3 regions of the Mesorhizobium sp. B3-1-8 genome follow, and region 1 is predicted to be linked to each of the others. Evidence: predicted binding sites of a transcription regulator. Region 1 holds the regulator's gene; each other region holds the start of a gene.
What was found. Region 1 encodes LexA, which represses DNA repair genes until DNA is damaged. Its sites were predicted from a motif close to TGTTCNNNNTGTGTTCNG; they were not measured.

Region 2: FJ424_RS22010 (helicase-related protein) is a predicted target of LexA. The motif match lies at 1,261-1,278, and genes of this name have one in related genera.
Region 3: dinB (DNA polymerase IV) is a predicted target of LexA. The motif match lies at 1,805-1,822, and genes of this name have one in related genera.

The regions. Positions count from the first base shown of each region.
Region 1 covers NZ_VFTK01000007.1:54,172-57,410, forward strand. The annotation lists gene kynU (kynureninase) at 1-1,219, opposite strand, end outside; gene lexA (transcriptional repressor LexA) at 1,669-2,403, shown strand; gene FJ424_RS08560 (ComEC/Rec2 family competence protein) at 2,444-3,239, opposite strand, start outside.
Region 2 covers NZ_VFTK01000024.1:93,740-96,978, reverse strand. The annotation lists gene phbB (acetoacetyl-CoA reductase) at 3-728, shown strand; gene FJ424_RS22010 (helicase-related protein) at 1,443-3,239, shown strand, end outside.
Region 3 covers NZ_VFTK01000002.1:126,759-129,997, reverse strand. The annotation lists gene FJ424_RS02545 (TadE/TadG family type IV pilus assembly protein) at 1-281, shown strand, start outside; gene FJ424_RS02540 (hypothetical protein) at 363-599, opposite strand; gene FJ424_RS02535 (hypothetical protein) at 629-913, opposite strand; gene FJ424_RS02530 (cupin domain-containing protein) at 1,250-1,630, shown strand; gene dinB (DNA polymerase IV) at 1,897-3,156, shown strand; gene FJ424_RS02520 (aldose 1-epimerase) at 3,128-3,239, opposite strand, start outside.

The DNA of each region.
Region 1 (3,239 bases):
GGGCTTCTCGCCAGACGCCGGTCCGCAAGATGTCTTCGAGCACTTCGACGGCATTCCAGACATCCCTGTAGCCGACATAGAGCGGGGTAAAACCGAAGCGCATGGTCGACGGCGCCCGAAAATCACCGATCACGCCGCGTTCGATCAGGGCCCGCATGATCTGGTAGCCATGCTGGTGAATGAAGGAAATCTGGCTGCCGCGTTTGGCGCCGTCGCGGGTGCTTTCCAGCGTAAGATCGTAACCGCCGCACCGTGCTTCGACGAGTTCGATGAACAGATCGGCCAGCGCAATGCTCTTCCTCCGCACCGTCGCCAGGTCAACGCCGTTCCAGATGTCGAGCGCGCCTTTCAGCGTCCGCATCGACAGGACCGGCTGCGTGCCGCACAGAAATCGGCGGATGCCGGTGCCTGGCGCATAGGCTTGCTCGAAGGCGAATGGCCGTGCATGGCTCCACCACCCGCTGAGCGGCTGCCGCACATCGGCAAGATGCCGCTCGGCCGCATAGATGAAGGCAGGAGAACCTGGCCCGCCATTGAGATATTTATAGGTGCAGCCGACGGCGAAATCGGCGCTTGCCCTGTCAAGTTCTACCGGCATGGCGCCCGCGCTGTGGCAGAGATCCCAGACGATCAGCGCACCGGCGTCATGCGCCATGCGCGTAAGCGCCGCCATGTCGCGCAACTCGCCGGATTTGTAATTGACGTGGTTGACCAACACCACCGCCACGCGTTCGTCGATCAGTTCCTCGATGATCGGCGCGTCCACGCCAGCCAGGTGCAGGACAGTGTTCTTTCCGGTCAAGGCCACCCCTTCGGCCATATAGATATCGGTCGGAAAACTGTCGCCCTCGGCAACGATCACGGTTCGGTCCGGCCGCATCGCCATCGCCGCGTGCAGCACTTTGTAGATGTTGATCGACGTGGTGTCGCAGACCACGGTCTGGCCCGGCGCCGCGCCGATCAGGCGCCCGAGCCGGTCGCCCAGCTCGACCGGCATGTCGAACCATCCGTCCTTGTTCCAAGCACGAATGAGGTCATGCGCCCACTCCTCGGCAGCTGCCCTGCGCAACTCGTCGAATGCGGCGTGCGAGGCCGCTCCCAACGAATTCCCGTCGAGGTAGATCACCCCCTCCGGCAGGACGAAGCGATCGCGCAGGGCGCGCAGCGGATCCGCTGCATCCATCGCCTCGATCTCGGCGAGATCAGGAATTCCCCCCATCATGCTGCCGCCTCCATTTCGGCATGGCGCCTCTCACGATTGGCCAAGGGCGGTTGTCTCACCACCGTCCGTGCCACGGCAAGAACCTTCTGCGCTATGTTAGCTGGTCCATAGACGGCGAAGACCATGGATCGGAATCATTGCCGAAGTTGGCATTTTGGGTCCGTTTCGTTCACGGTGAGGCACGTTCGCGCAAGAGCCGAAGCGATCCCGCCCGCGCCTTTGTGATGGCGTTGGACCGCGCTTCAGCTTAAGGAGGGCTGCATAATCGAGCGGAATCAATGATACCGCTGACCTGACTCGGCCAGGTATCCCTTGGATGCAACATTGTTTCCGAAGCCTCAACAAATTCACTAAACTTTAAACGGTTGCGGAACACAACTGGAACAGATAGTGTTTGTTCTGGGTTTGTTTTTCTGATTCCGGTTTCAGAACCCAAGGGGGCCGCCATGCTGACGCGCAAACAACATGAACTGCTGATGTTCATCCATGAACGCCTCAAGGAGAGCGGGATTCCGCCGTCTTTCGACGAGATGAAGGAAGCGCTCGACCTCGCCTCCAAATCGGGCATCCATCGGCTGATCACGGCGCTGGAAGAACGCGGCTTCATTCGCCGGCTGCCGAACCGAGCGCGCGCGCTTGAAGTGCTGCGGCTGCCCGACTCGATCGCGCCTGGCCTGAATGCCGCGAGAAAGTTTTCGCCGAGCGTCATCCAGGGCGGCCAGGGCAATCTTGGCCGCCAGGTCAAGCCGGCGGCGCCCTCGCGCACGCCGACACCCAGCAATGACGACGACGCTGTTTCGGCCGTGTCCATTCCGGTGATGGGCCGCATCGCCGCCGGCGTGCCGATAGACGCCATCCAGCACCAGACGCATTCGATCTCGGTGCCGCCGGACATGATCATGGGCGGCGAGCATTATGCGCTGGAGGTCAAGGGCGACTCGATGATCGAGGCCGGTATCTTCGACGGCGATACGGTCATAATCCGCAACGCCAATACGGCAAGTCCGGGCGAGATCGTGGTGGCGCTGGTCGACGACGAGGAAGCGACCCTGAAGCGGTTTCGTCGCAAGGGTGCCTCGATCGCGCTCGAGGCCGCCAACCCGGCGTACGAGACCCGTATCTTCGGACCGGACCGGGTCAAGGTTCAGGGTAAGCTCGTCGGACTCATCCGCCGTTACTGAGCAGAACCGCGCGGCGGTCTTCGCCGGAACTGTGTGCCATCTATTCTGTAGGCTGCGGCGCGACCGCCGGCTTTTCCGGTCGTTGATAGGGCGGCAGCCCCCTCGCCTCACGCGCGTATTTCCGCTGCTCGTGCCAGGGTCGGTACGGTTCTTCGACCGCGTAGCGAACGGTTGGCCGCGCGGTTGCCGATTGCGGATCAAAGAAGATGGCGGCGCTGCCGTCGCGTGCCAGCTGCCGCTTGGTGACGACGAGCACGCGCGGATCGCGGCATGGATTGTAGGCCGTGGCGTCGTCGATGACGATGAGGTCGGCGAAACCGCAAGCAGGCCGGGCGCTGGCGCGGTTCTCGGCGAGCGCGACGATGGCACCGGAAGGATGCCGGCCGATGCAGAGGTCGCCGATGCAGTAGAAGGGCGAGCCGGGCGGCAGGTCGACGGGATCGGCGATGTCGAGGGCGTCTTTAGCGAACGTCTCCGGCGGTACGATTTCCTCGGCTTTCAGCGCCCGTTTCCAGTTGTCGGTGGTGAAGTCGTTGGAGCGCGCGCGGTTGATGGCAAGCTCACCGCCGCCGATCGGCATCGCCACCAGATGCGCGTCCTCCGAGATAAGCACGTCCGGAGTACGGACATGCGGAATGGCCAGCAGCGCGGCGAGCGCGAAGGGTAAGGCAGCGAGCCTCAGCCAGGTGGTGGCCATCGTCGCGATGACCAGCGCGACCGTCGCCAGCAGCACCGACTGGATCGAGATCAGCCCGACGGCGTCGACCGGTGAGCGCTCGGATATCCACGCCGAAATGGCGATCATCGCCGTCAGGCCCTTGCCCATCACATAAAGG
Region 2 (3,239 bases), on a different contig from region 1:
ACATGAGCAAGGTAGCAATCGTCACGGGCGGATCGCGCGGCATCGGCGCTGCGATATCGGTCGCCTTGAAGAAGGCCGGCTATTCGGTCGCGGCGAACTATGCCGGCAATGACGAGGCGGCGCAGAAATTCAAGGCCGAGACCGGCATCCCGGTCTACAAATGGTCCGTCGCCGACTACGAGGCCTGCGCCGCGGGCATCAAGCAGATCGAAGCCGATCTCGGCCCGGTCGGGGTGCTGGTCAACAATGCCGGTATCACCCGCGACGCCATGTTCCACAAGATGACGCCCGCGCAGTGGAAGGAAGTCATCGACACCAACCTCTCCGGCGTCTTCAACATGACGCATCCTCTGTGGAGCGGCATGCGCGACCGCAAGTTCGGTCGCGTCATCACCATTTCCTCCATCAACGGCCAGAAGGGCCAGGCCGGCCAGGTCAACTACTCGGCCGCCAAGGCCGGCGATATCGGCTTCAGTAAGGCTCTTGCCCAAGAAGGCGCGCGCGCGGGCATCACCGTCAACGTCATCTGCCCCGGCTATATCGCGACCGAAATGGTCAAGGCGATCGACGAAAAGGTGCTCACCGAGCGCATCATCCCGCAGATCCCGGTTGGCCGCCTCGGCGAGCCGGAAGAGATCGCGCGCTGCGTCGTCTTCCTGGCGTCCGACGAGGCCGGCTTCATCACCGGCTCGACCATCACCGCCAATGGCGGCCAGTACTTCGCCTGATACCCAACTTCGCCTGATACCCTTTTTGCGCTGAGGCGGCCCCGACGTCGGAGCCGCCTTTTTGCCCCGTCGACAAGCTCGGCGCGACACCTTGCCTCAATTCGGCACGCAAAGGTTAACGGCAGCAGCCCCCTTTGTGCGCAACTCCGCCAACAAGCTGTGAATTCTCGGTGGGTAAGCTGTGGATAACACCATATCTAGGGGTGAACAAACCGGGAAAATAACCGGATCGCTGATTCGTCGCCGATTCGTTCTGGCTTTGGCCGGAAAGTTAACGGCGGACGGCGCAAACGTCACCGAACTCGTAAAAAGCGATTAAGAAAAATCAACAATTTCATAACTTTGAGGACAAGGCTCAAGTCGACCGCGACCGTTGCCCGGCAAAAGTTAACGACGATCTCGGTCCGACGGGGCCACGCAGGAATCGGGCCAATTCAGCGATTCAGCATGTGGTGAGACTCACCGTCAAAAAACCCACATATAGCCGTGAACAAAACCTGAATCAGAACGAGTCAGCGATTCGTCGCTGATTCGTTCCAGACTCGTTCCAGCCGTTAACAACGATCGATTTTGCCCACCCCGGCCCGTTCTGCCTGTCGCCAAAGGAACATTCCGCTTTCGCTTCACGCCCGAAGTCCCTATGTGTCGCCTGTCACACGCGGCGGCACCGCCGTGCTTCAGACTACAAGCGGCAGAAACCTTATTTCCGAGCCGATGAACATCCAGCCGAAACACTCCCAGCCGCTGATCCTTTCGGGCCGCGACGTGACGGCCGTGCTGGGGCCCACCAACACCGGCAAGACCCATCTCGCCATCGAGCGCATGGTCGCGCATGAGACCGGCGTCATCGGCCTGCCGCTCAGGCTGCTCGCCCGCGAAGTCTATGCCCGGGTCTGCGAGAAGGTCGGCGCCCACAAGGTGGCGCTGATCACCGGCGAGGAGAAGATCGTGCCTGCCGGGGCGAAATATTCGGTCTGCACCGTCGAGGCGATGCCGCGCGAAACCGACGCCGCCTTCGTCGCCATCGACGAGGTGCAGCTCGCCGGCGATCTCGAACGCGGCCATATCTTCACCGACCGCATCCTGCATCTGCGCGGCCGCCAGGAGACGCTGCTTCTCGGCGCCGCCACCATGCACGGCATCCTGCAGCACCTGTTGAAGGGCGTGTCGGTGGTGACGCGGCCGCGGCTTTCGCACCTTGCCTATGCCGGCTCGAAGAAGCTCACCCGGCTGCCGCGGCGCACCGCTATCGTCGCTTTCTCCGCCGACGAGGTCTACGCCATCGCCGAGCTGATCCGCCGCCAGCAGGGCGGCGCGGCCGTCGTCCTCGGCGCGCTCTCGCCGCGCACCCGCAACGCGCAGGTGGAGATCTTCCAGTCCGGCGATGTCGACTATCTCATCGCCACCGACGCCATCGGCATGGGACTGAACCTCGACCTCGACCATGTCGCCTTCGCCCAGAACCGCAAATTCGACGGTTACCAATACCGTAACCTGACCGCCGCCGAGCTTGGCCAGATCGCCGGTCGTGCCGGCCGGCACCTGCGCGACGGCACGTTTGGCGTCACCGGCCAGGTCGATCCGTTCGACGAGGATCTGGTCGCCAAGATCGAGGGACACGACTTCGATCCGGTGAAGGTGCTGCAGTGGCGCACCGCCGATTTCGACTTTTCCAGCCTCGATGCGCTGAAACGCTCGATCGAGGCCAATGCGCCGGTCGAAGGGCTGACCCGCGCGCTGCCGGCCGTGGACGCGCAGGCGCTGGAGCATCTGTCGCGCGATGGCGACATCCGCGCTTTGGCCACCGGCAAGGAGCGCGTGGCGCTGCTGTGGGAAGCCTGCGCCCTGCCGGACTACCGCAAGATCGCGCCGGCCCATCATGCCGACCTCGTCGCCTCGATCTATATGGACCTTGCGCGTCACGGCCATGTCGATGAGAATTACATGGCCGAGCAGGTGCGGCGCGCCGACACGACGGACGGCGATATCGACACGCTCTCGCACCGGATCGCGCAGATCCGCACCTGGACTTTCGTCTCCAACCGCCCCGGCTGGCTGGCCGATCAGCTACACTGGCAGGAAAAGACGCGCGAAATCGAAGACAGATTGTCGGATGCGCTGCATGAGCGGTTGACGAAACGCTTCGTAGACCGCAGGACTTCCGTCCTCATGCGGCGCCTTAGAGAAAATACCATGCCTGAAGCCGAAATCAGCCCTACCGGAACCGTCCTCGTCGAAGGCCATCATGTCGGCGAGCTGCAGGGGTTCCGCTTCACCGCCGACCAGAGCGCCGGCGGCGAGGACGCCAAGGCGGTGCGCACCGCCGCCCAGAAGGCGCTCGCGGCCGAGTTCGAGGCGCGCGCCGAACGCTTTGCCGCTTGCGCCAATGGCGACCTGGCTTTGGGCTCGGACGGCGTCCTGCGCTGGATCGGCGCGCCGATCGGCACGCTGGTCGCCGGCGACGAGGCGCTGAAGCCGCGCCTGGTCCTGCTTGCCGACGAGCAGCTGACC
Region 3 (3,239 bases), on a different contig from region 1:
GCGGCCCCTACGCCGGCATCACAATCTACCAGGCGCGCGGCAACACCCAGGCGCTGACGCTGAACGGCGGATCCGGCTCGGTGGTGAGCGGTTTCATCTACGCCCCGGACGCTGCCATCACCTATGCCGGAAATTCGGACATGAACGCCGAGGGCAGTTGCCTGCGGCTGGTCGGCGACACTGTCGCAATGACGGGGAGCTCCGCCGTTAAATCGGATTGCACGGCCGAGCTTGGGAACCGCGCTATGTATGCGGGACGGATGATCACCCTGGCGAAATGAACGCCAATCTCGTCATCCCTTTGAACGCAATTCCGGACGGAAAACCGCTCGCGCCTTTCCTGGAATTGCTTCTAGGGAAGATCACAACTCGCCTATGATATCCGCGCCCGCCTGCTCGTCGAAGAGCACCGCGCAGCCGCGCTCGAGCGCGACCTGCGTCAAGGCGTTGGCCGCATCCGCATCCGACGAGACGAAATCGCCGGTCAGGACGCGAAATTCCTCGACGGCCTTCGACATCGGCACCAGGCGCCCGGCAGACAGGTCGCTCGCACATGCGTCGATGACGCACAAAAGATCGATGAGTTCGAAATTATGCATGGCGGCCTCCGCCTGCGCCATCCCTTCGCTCAATCAACGGTACGAGGCGCGGACTGGTTCCCTCGCCTGCGTTCGGCGGATGGCCTGACTGGCGCAAGCTTGAGATCGAAGCGAGCAGGCAGGCATGGCTCGGCACAGGCCTTGCGCACCGATCTGGTGGCCATCGTGTCGATCGGAAGAAGGACCACCATCTGGGCATGGCGTTGTGGCCAGAGCGGCCTTCCGAAGAGGAGGAAGACGCCGCCGATCAATCCCGCCAAAAGCAGCGCGGCAAACAGGTTCGCGATCACGTTGCCGGGTTGCACGGCCAGCACTCCAAGAGAGTTTCCAGGGCGAAAGGAATGCCCGCCATATCGCAGGAATGGCGGGCACCCATCGTCAACCGCCGATGAAGGGACTTTGTCCGGCGGCTTGCTAGCCAATGAAATGGGGCCGTTGTTGTTTCCCGGAAATCGGCGCCTCGGGCCTCTGCGTTCGGCGGGTGAGACTTCGGTCCGAACATGACCCCGGACCGTTGCCCGAAGCGCGGCCTTTAGCCAGCCGCGGCCCTTATTACATTAGCAATACCTTATGATAAGGCGTATGAATGAATGGGATAGCGGTCGCCGACGATCGCAACGTCGGGCTCCGCTTTTACAAGGGAGGATGCCATGGCCGAAGCTGCAATGCAGGTGACAAAACTCGAATCCAAATCGCACAACACTCCCGACGAGGTCCGCGCGCCCGCCAAGACGCGCGTCGAAATCGTCCGGCTGCCGGGTTATTCCCTGGCGCGAATGAACATGCAGCCGGGCTGGAAATGGTCCGAATGCGTCAAGCCGGTGGTCAAGACCGACAGCTGCCAGGTCTCGCATGTCGGCTACGTCGTGTCCGGATCGATCACCGTGCGCATGACCGACGGCACGCAAAAGACCTTCGAGGCCGGCACGTCCTATACCATCCCGCCGGGCCATGACGCCTGGGTGGAAGGCAATCAGCCCTTCCAGTGCATCGAGGTGCTGAGCGCCGAGCAATACGCCAAACCAGCATAGGCCGGATCCAGCCGATGGGCGGCTGCACCAGCCAAGCTGCGGGATCAAGGCGACGTCACCTTGATCCCTTCGCAGGTGCAATCGCTGCCTCATTCGAATGAATGAGGCAGGCTCATTCGTTTGTATGAAGACACAGAAAGCAGGCTCATAGGGCCCTTGACACTAGACTGCTTTTGTTCTCTTTATGTTCCCTAAATCTGCCTTTTCCAACAGAGAAATCTAATACTGCACCGCGGCAAAGCGGGCGCTGCAGACGGGAGCGCAGGATGCTCGCTAAGGACGCCGCTGCCGCCACCATCCTGCATGCCGATCTCGATGCCTTCTACGCTTCCGTCGAGCAGCTGCTCGATCCGTCATTGCGCGGCAAGCCGATCGCCGTCGGCGGCGGCGTGGTGCTGGCGGCTTCCTATGAGGCCAAGGTCTTCGGCGTGCGCGGCGGCATGTCCGGCCGCAAGGCGCGCGAGCTCTGCCCGCAGCTCATTTTCGTCGGCGGTCATTTTTCCGAGTACCAGCGTCTCGGCGATGCGGCGATCAAGGTGCTCGACGATTTCACGCCGGTGGTCGAACGTATCTCGATCGACGAGGCCTTTGCCGATGTCGCCGGCTGCACGCATCTGTTTGGCCCTCCGCAAGAGATCGCGCGAAAAATCCGCGCGCGGGTGAAGACCGAGCTCGGCCTGCCGATCTCGATCGGCGTGGCGCGGACAAAACATCTCGCCAAGATCGCCTCGCAGGTCGCCAAGCCAGACGGGTTGGTGGTGGTCGAGCCCGGCACCGAGCTCGCCTTCCTGCACGATTTGCCCGTCACGCTGATGTGGGGCGTCGGCCCCGCGACCAAGGCCAGGCTCGCGGAAATCGGCGTCGAGACGATCGGGCAATTGGCGCGCACGCATAGCGGGGCGCTGGAGCGGCTGATCGGCCATGCCGCCGGCCAGAAGCTTGCCGCGCTTGCCTGGAACCGCGACCCGCGCAAGCTCGAGACGCATCGGCGCGCGCATTCGGCCGGCGCGCAATCGGCGCTGGGCAGGAAGCCGGCGCTGCCGCGCGTCTTCGTGCCGACGCTGCTGCATCTGGCCGACCGCGTAGCCAGCCGCTTGCGCGCCAAGGACCGGCCGGGGCGCACGGTCACGGTGCGCGTGCGCTTCGCCGACATGCGCGCGGTGAGCCGCTCGATTACGCTCGAGCAGCCGATCCACGCGACCGCGATGCTGGCCGAGATCGCCGAGGAGCTGGTGCGCGGCGTGCTGGCCGCCCATCCGGGCGAGCGCGACATCTCGCTGCTCGCCATCTCGGTCTCGCATCTGGAGGAGCATGCCGAGCTGCAGCTCGAATTGCCGCTCGGCCTGGCGGACGAGAAGCTCAGGCCCGGCAGCCGAAAAGGTCTCGCGCGCTTCGGCGCAGACCGCGCCATCGACAAGATCCGGCAGCGCTTCGGCAAGGAGGCCGTCGGCTACGGGACGGTGGCGCTGGAAGGCGCGCGCTCGGTGCCGGACGGGTTCAGGGAACTGGCGGAGAAGGAGTTGTAAAGGGGCCTGCGCCCACCTCCACCCAATCCATCCGCATCGTCACACTCATCGTCGCCCCATCATCGAGCACCGTCAGCCCCTGG